One region of the Paraburkholderia sp. 31.1 genome, then DNA from elsewhere that is predicted to be linked to it. Evidence: riboswitches for the same ligand, from Rfam matches in the RefSeq annotation. Region 1 holds a riboswitch; each other region holds the start of a gene.

Region 1 (4,592 bases):
GAGGATGAGGCGACCTACGCGATGATTTCGGCCGCCGATACGGTCGGCGTGTTCCAGATCGAATCGCGCGCGCAGATGAGCATGCTGCCGCGCATGCGGCCAGAGAAGTTCTACGACCTCGTCATCGAAGTCGCGATCGTGCGGCCCGGTCCGATTCAGGGCGGCGCCGTGCATCCCTATCTGCAGCGCCGTCAGGGCTTCGAGCCCGTGACCTATCCGAGCGACGCGTTGAAGACCGCGCTGGGCCGCACACTCGGCGTGCCGATCTTCCAGGAGCAGGTGATGCAGGTGGCGATTCTCGCGGCCGGCTTCACCGCCGGCGAAGCCGACCAGTTGCGACGCGCGATGGCCGCGTGGAAACGCAAGGGCGGACTCGAAAAATACTATGACCGCATCGTGCTCGGCATGCAGGAGCGCGGCTACGACCAGGCCTTCGCCGAGGCGATCTTCGAGCAGATCAAGGGCTTCGGCGAATATGGCTTCCCCGAAAGTCACGCGGCCAGTTTCGCGCTGCTGGTCTATGCGAGCAGCTGGCTCAAGCGTCACGAACCCGAAGCCTTTCTCGCCGCGATGCTGAACAGCCAGCCGATGGGCTTCTATTCGCCGTCGCAACTGGTTCAGGATGCGCAGCGGCACGGCGTCACGGTGTTGCCGGTCGATGTGACGATCAGCGGTTGGGACTCCTCGCTCGAACCCCGTGCGGGGGCGACGCGCCCCGCCGTGCGTCTCGGTCTTTCGCTGCTGCGCGGCATGAAGGACGGCGCCGCCGAACGGATCGAGAACGCGCGCGCGGTTCGCCCGTTCGCGAGCGTCAACGATCTCGCGCGCCGCGCGCAGCTCGACCGCAAAGACCTGCATGCGCTCGCGGATGCGAATGCGTTGGCAGCGCTCGCGGGAAACCGCCGCGAAGCGCTGTGGCAGTCGGTCGTCGCGGTGCCGGACAAGGATATGCTCGCGGCCGCGGCGACTCAGGACGAAACGCCCGAACTGGGCGCACCGAGCGAAGCGAACGACATCGTCGCCGACTACCGTTCGCTCGGCCTGACGCTCAACCGCCATCCGCTGGAACTGCTCCGGCCGCAGTTGCTCGCGAACCGGCTGATGCCGGCCTCGACGCTGCGGACCTATCGCAACGGCCGCCTCGCGCGCGGCTGCGGACTGGTGACGGTCCGTCAGCGTCCCGGCACGGCCAAGGGAGTCGTGTTCGTCACGCTCGAAGACGAGACGGGCAACGTCAATGTGATCATCTGGCCAAGCCTGCTTGAAAAACAGCGCAAAGAAGCGTTGGGCGCCGCGCTGCTCGCCGTGTACGGCACGTGGCAGTGTCAGGGAGAAGTACGGCACCTCGTCGCGCAGCGGCTCGTCGACATGTCTCATCTGCTGGGCGAGTTGCAGACGACGAGCAGAGACTTCTGCTGATGCGAGCGCGCAAATACGTATCATCGGAACAGCAAACGGAGGCATCCATGTGCTATTCGGCTCAGATTCTGGCGGACTACCGGCGCTACGTCCGCATGTTCGGCGCGCACATGAGCATTCGAACGCGCGACATCATCATGGCAACGCGTCCGGGCAGCACGATCCTCTGCATGTCTGAGCCGGACGCGTTGCGCATCCGGCAGGTTTGTTCTGGCTTTTCGATCAGCCCAGGTTGACGGGCATGTCGTCGTAGCGCTTGAGCTTGTAGAACAACACGGACACCAGCCAGCTGACGACGAACAGGCCGATCACCACGTAGCCGAGCAGGCCAAAGTTGTCCGATGCCGTGCCGATCAGATCCCAGAAGCCGCCCTTGAGGTCGAGCTTGTCCGCGATCAGCGCCAGCACCTCAATGCCGCCGATCAGCACCGCCACAATCACCGACACGAACGTAATCGTGATGTTGTAGTACAGCTTGCGGACCGGCTTCATGAAAGCCCAGCCATATGCGCCGAGCATCAGCACGCCGTCGGCGGTATCGACCAGGCACATGCCCGCAGTAAACAGTGCGGGGAAGATCAGGATAGTCGCGAGAGACATGCCATCAGCGGCCTGAGCGGCAGAAATACCGAACAGCGCCACTTCCGTCGCCGTATCGAAGCCCAGGCCGAACACGAAGCCGATCGGGTACATGTGCCAGCTACGTGAGACAAGGCGGAACAGCGGACGGAAAATGCGCGACAGGAAACCGCGCTTGTTGAGCAGCATGTCGAGGTCTTCCTCGACGAGGCGCTCGCCACGCTGCACGCGCCGGAAAGTCTTCACCACCGACACCAGAATCATCACGTTGACGATTGCCAGCACCAGCAGAAAACCCGCCGACACTGAGGTGCTGATGATTCCACCGATTGCCTTCATGTCTTCGAAGCGTGCTTTCAGCGTGACGGCCGCGAACGCGACGGCAACCGAAAGCGCGATCACGATCGTCGAATGCCCCAGCGAAAAGAAAAAGCCCACTGCAACCGGGCGTTTGCCGCCTTGCATCAGTTTCCGTGTGGTGTTGTCGATAGCGGCGATGTGATCTGCGTCGACCGCATGGCGCAAGCCGAACGTATAAGCGAGCAATGCAGTGCCGATCAACGCGGGGCGGCCATGAAGGGCAGTGAGCGCCCAGATCCAGACGCCGACGTTGGCCGCTATGAGCAGTGAAAAAATGCCGATGACCTTGCCGCGTAGCGCCTGCGGGCCGTCGTCGAACAGGTGAGAAAGATAAGGCTGTCGCATGAATGTCCTCGCATGCTGGTGAAGCGCCCGGTATGGGCGGGTTTACCGGGCGCGATTACGTCCCGGGCGCGGCAGGTCTCCTGGCTTACGTGTCTGCGCCCGACGCCGCCTTCCCGGTTGCCCAGTGGCCTGATGACATCGGACTTCGCGTTTACAGTTGCGGGCACAGCTATGGTCTTGGCGTTTGCCTCACCATATTCCCTATTAATGCCTTGCGGCAGCCGTCGCGATGGCGATTATCGCGTACAAACCGTGCAGATAGCTTTCGATCGGAAAGCCGACTGACAGTCGTCTCTCTTTGCGTTGTTGCGTGCGCCACCAGTCCTGGCGACACGGCGGTCGGCAAATGCGCGATGGGCCTACACGCTCGCCGCGCGCTACAGTTCGCGCTCGCACGGCTTTGAACGCCGCCGGCTGTTGCAACCCATCGCCACAATGTTATAAAGCTGTGTCGGAAAAGGCAGACTTGGTTTGGTAAGCCCAAGTCCTTTCGGTAACGAAAGCTCTGGTCTTTGGCCTCGCGCACGAGATCCCCACGACGAACATTCGACGCTGTACAGGCGTCCAAACGTTCGTCCGTGTGGTTCTCAACTGAGGAACGCTCCGGTCGGACATCGACACAGGAGTAGTTCATGCGCAGACATCATCCAGATATCTATGACGTTGTGATTGCCGGGGCCGGCCCCGTCGGCCTGTTTCTCGCCTGCGAGCTGCGCCTGTTTGACCTCTCGGTCCTGGTGCTGGAGCAAGCCGAGGACCCACACTCCCCATTGAAGCGCCTTCCATTCGGAATGCGCGGCCTTTCGGCGCCGACCCTTGAAGCGCTGTATCGTCGTGGGTTGCTGGATGAGGTAGTCGCGGCGCAGCGTGAGAGTGATGCCGCAGGCAAGAATGCGACGACCGCACACTGGACGGGACAGCCGCGTCGGCCAGCCGGCCACTTCGCGGGCATCCAGTTCTATCACGACGACGTTGACACCTCGAAGTGGCCATATCGTCTGCCAAGCCCGGCCGACACCAGCATGGCAGTCGAATTGGAGACACTCGAAACTGTCCTGGCTCGCCGAGCCAGTGCGATGGGGGCCGAGATCCGGCGTGGTTTTAGTGCCAACGCGATAAGGGCGTCAGACGACGAGGTAAATGTTCACGCGGGTGGCGAGACTTTCGCCGGACGCTGGCTTGTCGGTTGCGATGGTGGTCGTAGTGCGATGCGCAAGGCAGGCGCCTTTGATTTCGTTGGCACCGAACCGGAGTTCACCGGCTATTCCGTTGAAATCGAGATGGCAGACCAGCAAGCGCTCCGCCCCGGCCGGCACTATACGTCGAAGGGCATGTACACCTATGCACGGCCTGGCACGATCGCGATGGTGGAATTCGATGGCGGCGCCTTTCACCGGATCCAACCGATCACGCTGGAGCATGTGCAGGCAGTGTTGCGCCGCGTGTCGGGCACAGATATCACCCTGACAAAACTTCAGATCGCTACCACCTGGACGGATCGAGCTTTCCAGGCGACAACGTATCGCAAAGGACGCGTGCTGCTTGCGGGTGACGCCGCACACATCCACTCCCCCTTGGGCGGTCAAGGGCTTAATCTCGGTCTGGGAGACGCGATGAACCTGGGTTGGAAGCTGGCATCCACGATCCGTGGCGACGCGCCGACCAATCTACTCGACAGCTATCAGCGGGAACGGCATCCGGTGGGAGTGAACGTTCTCGACTGGTCGCGCGCGCAGGTTGCGCTCATGCGCCCCACCCAAAGCACGCGCGCGCTTGCAGCCGTCATCCGTGATCTCATCGAGACCCGCGATGGCGCGACGTACTTTGCTGAGCGCGTGTGGGGCGTTTCGCTCCGCTACGACCTTGGCGGCGGTCATCCGCTGGTAGGC
Region 2 (4,592 bases), on a different contig from region 1:
CAGCATGCGCTGATCGTTGCCGAACGCGAGCCGCAGCATGTGCGGCACGACGAGACCGACGAAGCCGATCGTGCCCGCGGTCGTCACCGCCGCGGCCGCCGCCAGCGACGCGACCAGGTACACACGCAAACGCAGCGGCATCACGGCGACGCCCAACGCCTGGGCGGCCGCGTCGCCGCGCAGCAACACGTTCAGACGCGGCGCGGCCGGCACGATCGCGAGCAGCACGAGCGCGAGCGCCATCAGCGCGGTCCACGGCAGCGCGCCGCCGTTGAGGTCGCCGGTGAGCCAGAACAGCATGCCGCGCAGACGGCTGTCGGGCGCGAGATTGAGCAGCAGCGTGATCAGCGCGCCCCACCCGGCCGCGATCACCGCGCCGGTCAATAGCAAACGGGGCGACGTGTCCTGCGGCTCGCCGCGCCATAGCTCGCGACGCGCGAGGCCGAGCACCAGCAGGATCGACACGAACGCACCCGCGAACGCGCTCGCATCGACGAGCCACCATGCGCCGCCCGCGATCATCGCAACGAGCGCGAACGTCGCCGCGCCGCCCGACACGCCGAGCACGTATGGCTCGGCCAGCGGATTGCGCAGCAGCACCTGCAGCAGCGCGCCGGCGAGCGCGAGCAACGCGCCGCACGCGAAGCCCGCGAGCGCGCGCGGCAAACGCAACGTACGCACGATTTCGCCGGCGAGATCGTCGCTGCCCGTGCCGCCGAACGTGTGCGTCGGCACGAGCGCCGCAAGCACGCGCGACGGCGCGAGCGGCACACTGCCGAGCACCAGCGAGGCGCCGAGCACCGCGATGGCGGCGAGCGCGAGCCCGAGCCAGATCGCGGCCGCGCGTTTCGCGTTCATCGGGCGCGGCGTCGCCATCGCGGCGCACAGCGAAGCGGACGCGCGGCTCATCCGCGTGCGTTCACGCATGCGGCCACCTCGGCGCGCGCGTCACTGCTGCTGCCAGCCGAGCGTGAGATACGCACCGCGTCGCGGCGAGTTATACGAGTAGGCCGTTTCATAATCCTTGTTGAACAGATTGTCGATTTGCGCACTGACGTACCAAGCTTTGGTGACGTTGTAGCGCGCCGACAGATTCACGATGCCATAACCGCCGAGGTTGCCGGTGCTATCGGTGCGCGGACCGCTGACGATCCACTCGCCGCCAACCCGCCATCCACCGATGCTGCGGTTCACCGCGAACGACCCGAACCGACGCGCGCGCCGCACGAGGTCGGTACCGTTGTCGAGATCGACCGGGTTCTGCAGCGTCACCGTTGCGCGCACGTCGGTCTTGCCGACATGACCGCTCCACGATCCCTCGAGTCCCTGCACCTTCGCACGGCCGACGTTCTCCGCGAGGTAGATGCCGGGGATCGTCTGCACGTAGTCGATCAGATTCGTATAGCGCGTCTGGAATGCGTTCAGACGCATCACGCCGAGCGCATCGGTCGCGTACTGCAAACCGGCTTCGACCGAATGACTGCGCTCGGGCTGGATCGACGGGTTGCCGCTGATCGGATAGTACAGATCGTCGAAGCTCGGCGCGCGGAACGCATCCGAATAGCTTGCGGTTACCTTCCAGCGCGACGTGATGTCGAATCCGTAGCCGAGATAGTAACTGTTCGCCCCACCGAAATCGGAGTACTGGTCGCGTCGCACGTTGGCCTGAATCTGGTTGCGGCCGAAGCGCGCGCTGTAGCCCGCGAAGACCGAATCGACGCGACGGTCGGGCGCGGCGAACGTGTCGGAGTCGAGCGTCTGGTCGAGATGCTCGTAGCCGAGTTGCAGCTTCTGGTTCGCGGCGAGCGCGAAATCGTTCTGCCACGTGTACTGGCGATTGTCGGTATCGAAGCGGCCGTTGTAGATGCCATTGGTGTTCGACACGCTGCGGTCGTCGCCCTCGGCGAGCGTGACGTGGGTGGTCCACCAGTCGGTCAGCTTGCCGTTCGCGAATACCGACACCTGACGCACCTTGCTATAGAGATTGTTCAGATCGGTGGGCTCGCCGTACGCATTGTCGTAGCTGTTGTCGTTGTTCGACTGGAAGTAGCTGACGCCCGCGTCCCACCTGTCGGTGAACTTGTGACGCAGCGACGCGCTGATGCTCTCGTTCAGATTGCCGTTTGCGTTCGGATTCGCGTTCGGCGCCTCGAGCGGATTGAGCGACGAAAAGCCGTCGTCCTTCGTGCGCGCGAGCGAGATGTTGAAGGTCGTGCGGCCGTCCTGATCGAGCGCGCCGTTCACGCCGGCCGTTTGCGTCTGCGTGTGATAGCTGCCGTAGCCGACCGAAAAATTGAAACGCGGCGGATGATCGCCGCCGTCTTTCGTGAACACCTGCACGACGCCGCCGATCGCGCCCGAACCATACAACGCCGACACGTTGCCGTTCACCACTTCGACGTGATCGACCTGATCGAGCGGAATCTGTGCGAGTTGAGCTGAGCCGAGACTCACCGAATCGACGCGCACGCCGTCGATCAGCAGCAGCGATTGCGTCGACGATGCGCCGCGCAGAAAGAGGCTCGTGGTCGAACCGGGGCCACCCGTGCGCGAGATTTGCGCGCCTGGCGCGAGTTGCAACAGGCCGGGCAGATCGGTCGCGGTCGTGTCGGCGATGTCCTGCTGATCGAACTGCGTAGTCTGCGGGATCGCATCGCGCAACGCTTGCGGTCCGCGTTGCGCGGTCACGACGATCGGCGACAGCACGTTGCCCGATGCATCGGTGGAAGTGAGATTGGCCGCGTCGGCAACGTTTGCGGCGCTCGCAGCGGTTGCATCCGTCGCGGACGATGAAGACGCGGGCTCGGCGCTTTGCGCATGCACGACGAGCGGCAGGCTCGCGAACGCGAGCAGCGTTGCGCGGGCGATGGGGGACAGCATGGGATGACATTCCTGTGGATAGCGTGCGCGGCCTGCTTCCCCGCAGGCCGACGCGTCACGAGGCGCCCCCTTGTTTAGCGTTTTCGCGGGGGACGTCCCTCTTTTCTGGCCGGTATCCGGGCTACGACACATCGATCCCGCCTTCCCACGCGTGACGCGCAGTGGCACACTCGCACGTTGAACTTCCAACCTTGCGACCAGGACCGACCTGCATGAGCACATCACATGCGGTCGCTTACCGTTGCGGGGGCAGCGCAGGTTCGCGCATCCGGTTTTGGCACCGCGCGCGTCCTGCTTCCCGTTTAACTGCGCGCGCCGAGAAGCGCGCGCGGGCACCAGAGTGCGGGAAGTTTACGAGCGGCCTCGCGGGGCGTCAAGAAAGGTCAACCGGAGCGCAATCGGTTCTGTTGAATGCAGCTTATTGTCCGATGGATTACCGGTTTTTTACCTTATGGTCGACGACGCGACACCCAACGAACCTGCACGAAGCGATGCTGTTACGTCTCGAAACGAGACAATTGTCGGAACCTGTAATATTCCGCGCTAAAATGCGATGTCTTTAGAGGACGCAGCACATGCTCACCGAACTCGAATCACTCTCCCAGAACATCGGCAAGCTGATTGCGATCAGCCAGCGCCACAACGAAGCGCGGCTCGCGCTCGAAGAGCAGCTCGCGCAAACGCGTGCCGAAGTGCAAGCCACGCATGCGGAACTCGCGCAATTGCGCGAAGAGCGCGACGCACTGCAGGCGGAACGCGACGCGCTGTCCGCCAAGATCGACGACGCTCAGGTGCGCCTGAATGCGATTCTCGAAAAATTGCCGCGCGCACGCGCGAGCAGCGAACCGGATAACCAGCTCGATCTGCTCGAGTCCGCCCAGCCCGGACACGAGGAAGCGGAAAGCGACGTGAGCCGACACGGAGAAAGCGCATGACCACCAAGCAGATCGAAGTATCGATTCTCGAAGTACCCTATCGTCTCGCCTGCTCGCCGGAAACGGAAGGCGCGCTGCTCGAGGCGGTCGCGCGCGTCGACGCCGAGATGAAGAAAATCCGCAGCGGCAGCAACGTGCGCGGCACCGATCGCATCGCGGTGATGGCTGCGCTGTCGCTGGCATCGGAACTGCTTAAACTGCAAAGCAGCGTGCGACACGGAGAAGCATTTCCTGCTGAAGAAATCCGGCGTACAATGCAGCAAATGAACGAACAGCTAGGTACTGTGATCGAGCAGTACAGCTTGCAGTAAGCAGTAGTGGGCCGGTTTCGAATCGGTCACGTGTTGAACGGTTTGGGTTGTAGCTTCATCGGTTTAGCTTCCCTGCCTGGTTCGCCAAGGTCATACATTCCTTGAACCAATGCCATGTGCACGGTTGCGGAAATTTGTAGCACGGGTGTGCGCGTCACTCAGTCTGATGTACCCGAAGTGTTGCTAACTGCGACCAATTCTGAACCCTCGGTTCAGGATGCCGGCCTAGCGGCTAAGGCGGGGACCTTATCTGGAACGGCATCGGACTTCGGTTCGATGCCGTTTTTCTTTGGTCGTCGTTTTTTCGTTTGAGCGCCTTTTTCAGGGGCTTTTCCGTACGCGCCTGCTGTTGTTGCGCTTCGTTCAATCTCACACGCTCACTCCGATTCATGCGCTACTGGCTGATGAAGTCCGAACCGGACGAAGCAAGCATCGACGACCTCGCCAACGCACCACATCGCACCTT
Region 3 (4,592 bases), on a different contig from region 1:
AAGCAGGCTGACGCAGATACGTGACGTTCGCGAGCCGCACGCTCGGAAAGCCGTCGCCGAGACGCGGCACCACGCTCGCGAGCAGCGACAGCGTGGTGTCGGCGGAACTGAGCACGACGATCTCGGCGGGCTGCTGATCGATGCGGATCACGCCCTGCGTATCGTCGACGAAGCCGCCCGGCGTCGTGCGCAGCAGATGCATGCTGGTGCGCCCGTTTATGCCGTCGCGTTCGACGTCGCGCCGAGCGCCGCGTCGAACGCCTGTTGCAGCGCGTGCTGGTCGAGGTCTGCGCCGATCAGCACGAAGCGGCTCAACGCGCCGTCGCCATTTTCACCCGCTTGCCAGCGCCGGTCGAAGTAGCTGTCGAAGCGCCGGCCCACGCCCTGGATCACGAGACGCATCGCCGCGCCCTGCAGTGCCGCGAAGCCTTTGACACGGTAAATCGTGTGGGTTTCGACGAGCGCCTGCAAGGCGGCGAGCGCCGCGTCGCGCGACGGTACCGATGCCTGCACGACGACCGAATCGAATTCATCGTGGTGATGATCGGGGTCGTCGGCGGAACCGTGGTGGTCATGACGCAGGTGGATCGTCTCTTCCGACGCCGCTTCGAGGCCCAGCAGCGTATGCAGGTCGAGCCGCCCCTGCTGCGCGCGCACGATCTTCACCTGCGGCGCAATCTCCGCGCGGATCGCGGCTTCGACCTCGTGCTGCCGCGCGTCGTCGATCAGATCGGTCTTGTTCAGAATCACCAGATCGGCCGCCGCCAACTGGTCTTCGAACAGCTCGTGCAGCGGCGACTCGTGATCGAGATTCGGATCGGCCTTGCGCTGCGCATCGACGGCGAGCGGGTTATCGGCGAACTGGCCGCTCGCGGCGGCCGGGCCGTCCACCAACGTCACCACCGCGTCGACCGTGAAGCCATTGCGGATCTGCGGCCAGTTGAACGCCTGCACGAGCGGCTTCGGCAACGCGAGCCCCGACGTTTCGATCAGCACGTGATCGAGTTCATCGCGGCGCTCCGCGAGCTTTTCCATCACCGGGAAAAATTCTTCCTGCACGGTGCAGCACAAACAACCGTTCGCGAGTTCATACAATTGCCCTTCGGTCTCGACGCCGTTTTCATCGCAACCGATGCCGCAGCCCCTGAGGATTTCGCCGTCGATGCCGAGCTCGCCGAACTCGTTGACGATCACCGCGATGCGCTTGCCGCCCGCATGCTGAAGAATGTGCCGCAGCAGCGTGGTTTTGCCGCTGCCGAGAAAGCCCGTGACGATCGTGACGGGGATCTTGCGCAATTGAGTTTGCATCGTGAGGTCCATCCCTTGGCGTTGATCGGTATGCCGGAAAGTCCGCGCGTGGGTCCGCGTCGGCTGGCGAATGGAGCGAATGAAGCACGCGCAGCAGTACCAGCGATCACCAGACACGGGGACGAACGACGGCATTGCCGCAACAACGGAAATACAGAAAGCGGAACTGAGGTCATGAACGCGCCGCCGCATCCCCGCGGCGGTCGTTCTGCTTCTTTGGGCCGGTATCCGGGCTGGCGAAAGCGCCGCTTCCCCTTCCCGGCCGAGTGGTTTCTCGTCCAGTGGTGAAATGTCCACGCGAGCTTGCGCGAGGACATCGAAGCCGGCACTGCGGTGTCCGGCTATCAAGCCGGAACCGCTTTTCGCTTACCGTTGCGGGGACAGCACAGGTTAGCCGCTCCAGAGCAGGTGGCTCCCTGTTTCCCGTTTAACTGCATGCGCACGAGCGCGCACGCGAGCACCCAAAGTGCGTGCGAGTGTAGGCCCGCGGCCTTGCGCAGTCAAGCAACGCAGCGAGCCGGAAAGCGCCGCCGAGGCTTATCCGGCAAGGCGCCATGTGCTATCGTATGCGCGCGTTTGGTGCCCGCACATGCGCTCGCGTGTGCAGTTAAACGGGAAACAGGCAGCGCCTCGCGCGTTCAACCTGTGCTGTCCCCGCAACGGTAAGCGACCTGCGGCGCGCGATTCGATTCGCCTTCGATTCCGCCGTGCCGCGCATGCGTTTTTTGATGCCACTGTCCCGCGAATCCACAAACCGGGACGGGAAGGCGAAGCGCATGAGGCCGCCAGCCCGGATACCGGCCAGACGCGGAGGCGGTGCCGCATTGCATCCGTGCATCACGCGGCGCCGCCGGCCGCCGGAATCCGCGGGGAACGGATGTGAAGGCGTAGCAGCGCGGCATCGCGCGTGCCCGGATTCGCAGTTCCGCATGACCTCTATATTCACCGCCGCGCGCGCTGTCGCACGCCGCGTCTCTTCTTCCATCACCGCATGGCGCGCGCCATGCACGCCGCGATGACGCGCGCCTGGCTGATCGGCGCCGGTCCCGGCGACGTCGAACTGATCACGCTGAAGGCCACCCGTGCGCTCGCGCAGGCCGATGTCGTGCTCGTCGACGATCTGGTGAATCCCGACGTGCTGCAGTTCGCGCGCACCGGCGCGCAAGTCGTGTACGTCGGCAAACGCGGCGGCCATCCGTCGACGCCGCAAGCCGACATCGTCGCGCAAATGCTCGGGCATCTGCGCGCGGGACGCAGCGTCGCGCGGCTCAAGGGCGGCGATCCGTTCGTGTTCGGCCGCGGCGGCGAAGAGTTGCAGGCGCTACAGGCCGCGGGTATCGAAGTCGACGTGATCAACGGCATCACGGCCGGCATCGCGGCGCCCGCGGCGCTCGGTATCGCGGTCACGCATCGTGATCACGCGCAGGGCGTCGTGTTCGTCACCGGCCACGGCGCCGGCGGCAGTGGCGAACCGGACTGGGCCGCGCTCGCCGCGACGCGCATGACGCTGGTGATCTATATGGGCATGCGCCGGCTCGGCGAGATCGCCCGCGCATTGCTCGCGGCCGGCATGTCCGCCGACACGCCGTGCGCGGCGATCGAGTCGGCGACGCGGCCTGAGCAGCGTCATGTGCTCGCGCCGCTTCGCGAGTTCGCCGAGGCGGTGGCGCACGCGGGGCTCGGCTCGCCGGCGATCGTCGTGATCGGCGGTGTGGCGTCGCTCGCACTGGCGCGTGATGCGGCCAAACGCGACGCCGGCGTTGCTCACGAACTGGCAGCGAGCGCGACACGACACGGACTCGGACGCGCGATCAAAACGCTGAGCGTCGGCATCGGTTGCCGCTTGCACAGCAAAGCCGCTGAGATCGAAGCCGCCGTCCGCGCAGCGCTCGGATCGAATGCCTTCGAGCAGATCCGCGCGATCGCGACGATCGACACCAAAGCCAACGAAGCCGGTCTGCTCGAATTCTGCTCACGTCATCAGCTGCCGCTGCAACTGTTCAGCCGCGAGCAGATCGCCGCGGTACCGGTCGCGTCGCCGTCGGCGGCGGCACACGCGCATCTCGGTGTCGATGGTGTGTGCGAGCCGTGCGCGCTGCTGGCGGCAACGGCGCCGGACTCCACCGCAACCGCGCAAAACGCGCGTCTAATCGTACGCAAGACCGTGCACGCCGGCATCACGGTGGCGATCGCAGCGGCGAACAACGCTGCCCTTAGCGACGCGCCCCCATCCCATCCCGCCTCTCAAAACCAGGACCCTCGATGAAAACCGATCCGGAATCGCATCAACGCATGACCGAACGCCGCCGCGAAGGCCACGAAAAGAAGCAGGCCGGCGCGACCGTCGAAAAAGGCCTGCTGATCGTCAACACCGGCACCGGCAAGGGCAAGAGCACGGCCGCGTTCGGCATGGCCGTGCGGGTGCTCGGCCACGGCATGCGGCTCGGCGTCGTGCAGTTCATCAAGGGCGCGCTGCATACGTCGGAGCGCGATTTCCTCGGCGCGATCGCGCAATGCGATTTCGTCACGATGGGCGACGGCTACACGTGGAACACGCAGAACCGCGAGGCCGACATGGCGACCGCGCGCAAAGGCTGGAACGAAGCGCGGCGGATGATCGAAAGCGGCGACTACCAGATGGTGATCCTCGACGAGCTGAACACCGTGCTGAAGTACGAATACCTGCCGCTCGACGAAGTGCTCGCCGTGATCAACGCGCGTGCGCCGATGTTGCACGTCGTCGTGACCGGACGCCATGCGCCGGACGCGCTGATCGAAGCCGCCGACCTCGTCACCGAAATGCGCGCGATCAAGCATCCGTATCGCGAGCAAGGTGTGAAGGCGCAGCGCGGCGTGGAGTTCTGAGCGATGTCGGCATCCCCCAACGGTGCTTCGTCCGGGGCGTCCCCCCAGGGGACTTCCTTCGGGGCGTGCCCCGCGCTGTTCATCAGCGCGCCCGCGTCGGGACAAGGCAAAACCACGATCACCGCCGGTCTCGCGCGCTATCACCGGCGGCTCGGACGTCGCGTGCGCGTGTTCAAGACCGGACCGGATTTTCTCGATCCGATGATCCTCGCGCGCGCGAGCGGCGCGCCGGTGCTGTCGCTCGATCTGTGGATGGTCGGCGAAAGCGCATGCCGCAACCTGCTCGCGCGGGCGGCGCAAGAAGCCGATCTGATCCTGATCGAAGGCGTGATGGGCCTGTTCGACGGCACGCCGAGCAGCGCCGATCTGGCGACCACGTTCGGCGTGCCGGTGCTCGCGGTGATTTCCGCGCAGGCGAT

What was found. Region 1 has a riboswitch for cobalamin ahead of F6X37_RS03685 (HoxN/HupN/NixA family nickel/cobalt transporter). Riboswitches for the same ligand answer to the same signal wherever they lie in the genome.
Region 2: another riboswitch for cobalamin. It lies ahead of F6X37_RS14315 (TonB-dependent receptor domain-containing protein); the one in region 1 lies ahead of F6X37_RS03685 (HoxN/HupN/NixA family nickel/cobalt transporter).
Region 3: another riboswitch for cobalamin. It lies ahead of cobW (cobalamin biosynthesis protein CobW); the one in region 1 lies ahead of F6X37_RS03685 (HoxN/HupN/NixA family nickel/cobalt transporter).

The regions. Positions count from the first base shown of each region.
Region 1 is NZ_VZQN01000004.1:71,840-76,431, forward strand. It holds gene F6X37_RS03675 (error-prone DNA polymerase) at 1-1,419, shown strand, start outside; gene F6X37_RS03680 (hypothetical protein) at 1,467-1,655, shown strand; gene F6X37_RS03685 (HoxN/HupN/NixA family nickel/cobalt transporter) at 1,642-2,703, opposite strand; cobalamin riboswitch at 2,756-2,944, opposite strand; gene F6X37_RS03690 (FAD-dependent monooxygenase) at 3,336-4,592, shown strand, end outside.
Region 2 is NZ_VZQN01000016.1:21,678-26,269, forward strand. It holds gene F6X37_RS14310 (FecCD family ABC transporter permease) at 1-909, opposite strand, end outside; gene F6X37_RS14315 (TonB-dependent receptor domain-containing protein) at 949-2,880, opposite strand; cobalamin riboswitch at 2,970-3,235, opposite strand; gene F6X37_RS14320 (ATPase) at 3,456-3,815, shown strand; gene F6X37_RS14325 (cell division protein ZapA) at 3,812-4,126, shown strand; RNA gene ssrS (6S RNA) at 4,193-4,374, shown strand; gene F6X37_RS14335 (EVE domain-containing protein) at 4,516-4,592, shown strand, end outside.
Region 3 is NZ_VZQN01000003.1:223,964-228,555, reverse strand. It holds gene cobN (cobaltochelatase subunit CobN) at 1-202, opposite strand, end outside; gene cobW (cobalamin biosynthesis protein CobW) at 217-1,308, opposite strand; cobalamin riboswitch at 1,510-1,788, opposite strand; cobalamin riboswitch at 1,869-2,129, shown strand; partial or broken gene cobA (uroporphyrinogen-III C-methyltransferase) at 2,324-3,064, shown strand; gene F6X37_RS37565 (cobalamin biosynthesis protein) at 3,080-3,574, shown strand; gene cobO (cob(I)yrinic acid a,c-diamide adenosyltransferase) at 3,571-4,173, shown strand; gene F6X37_RS03290 (cobyrinate a,c-diamide synthase) at 4,177-4,592, shown strand, end outside.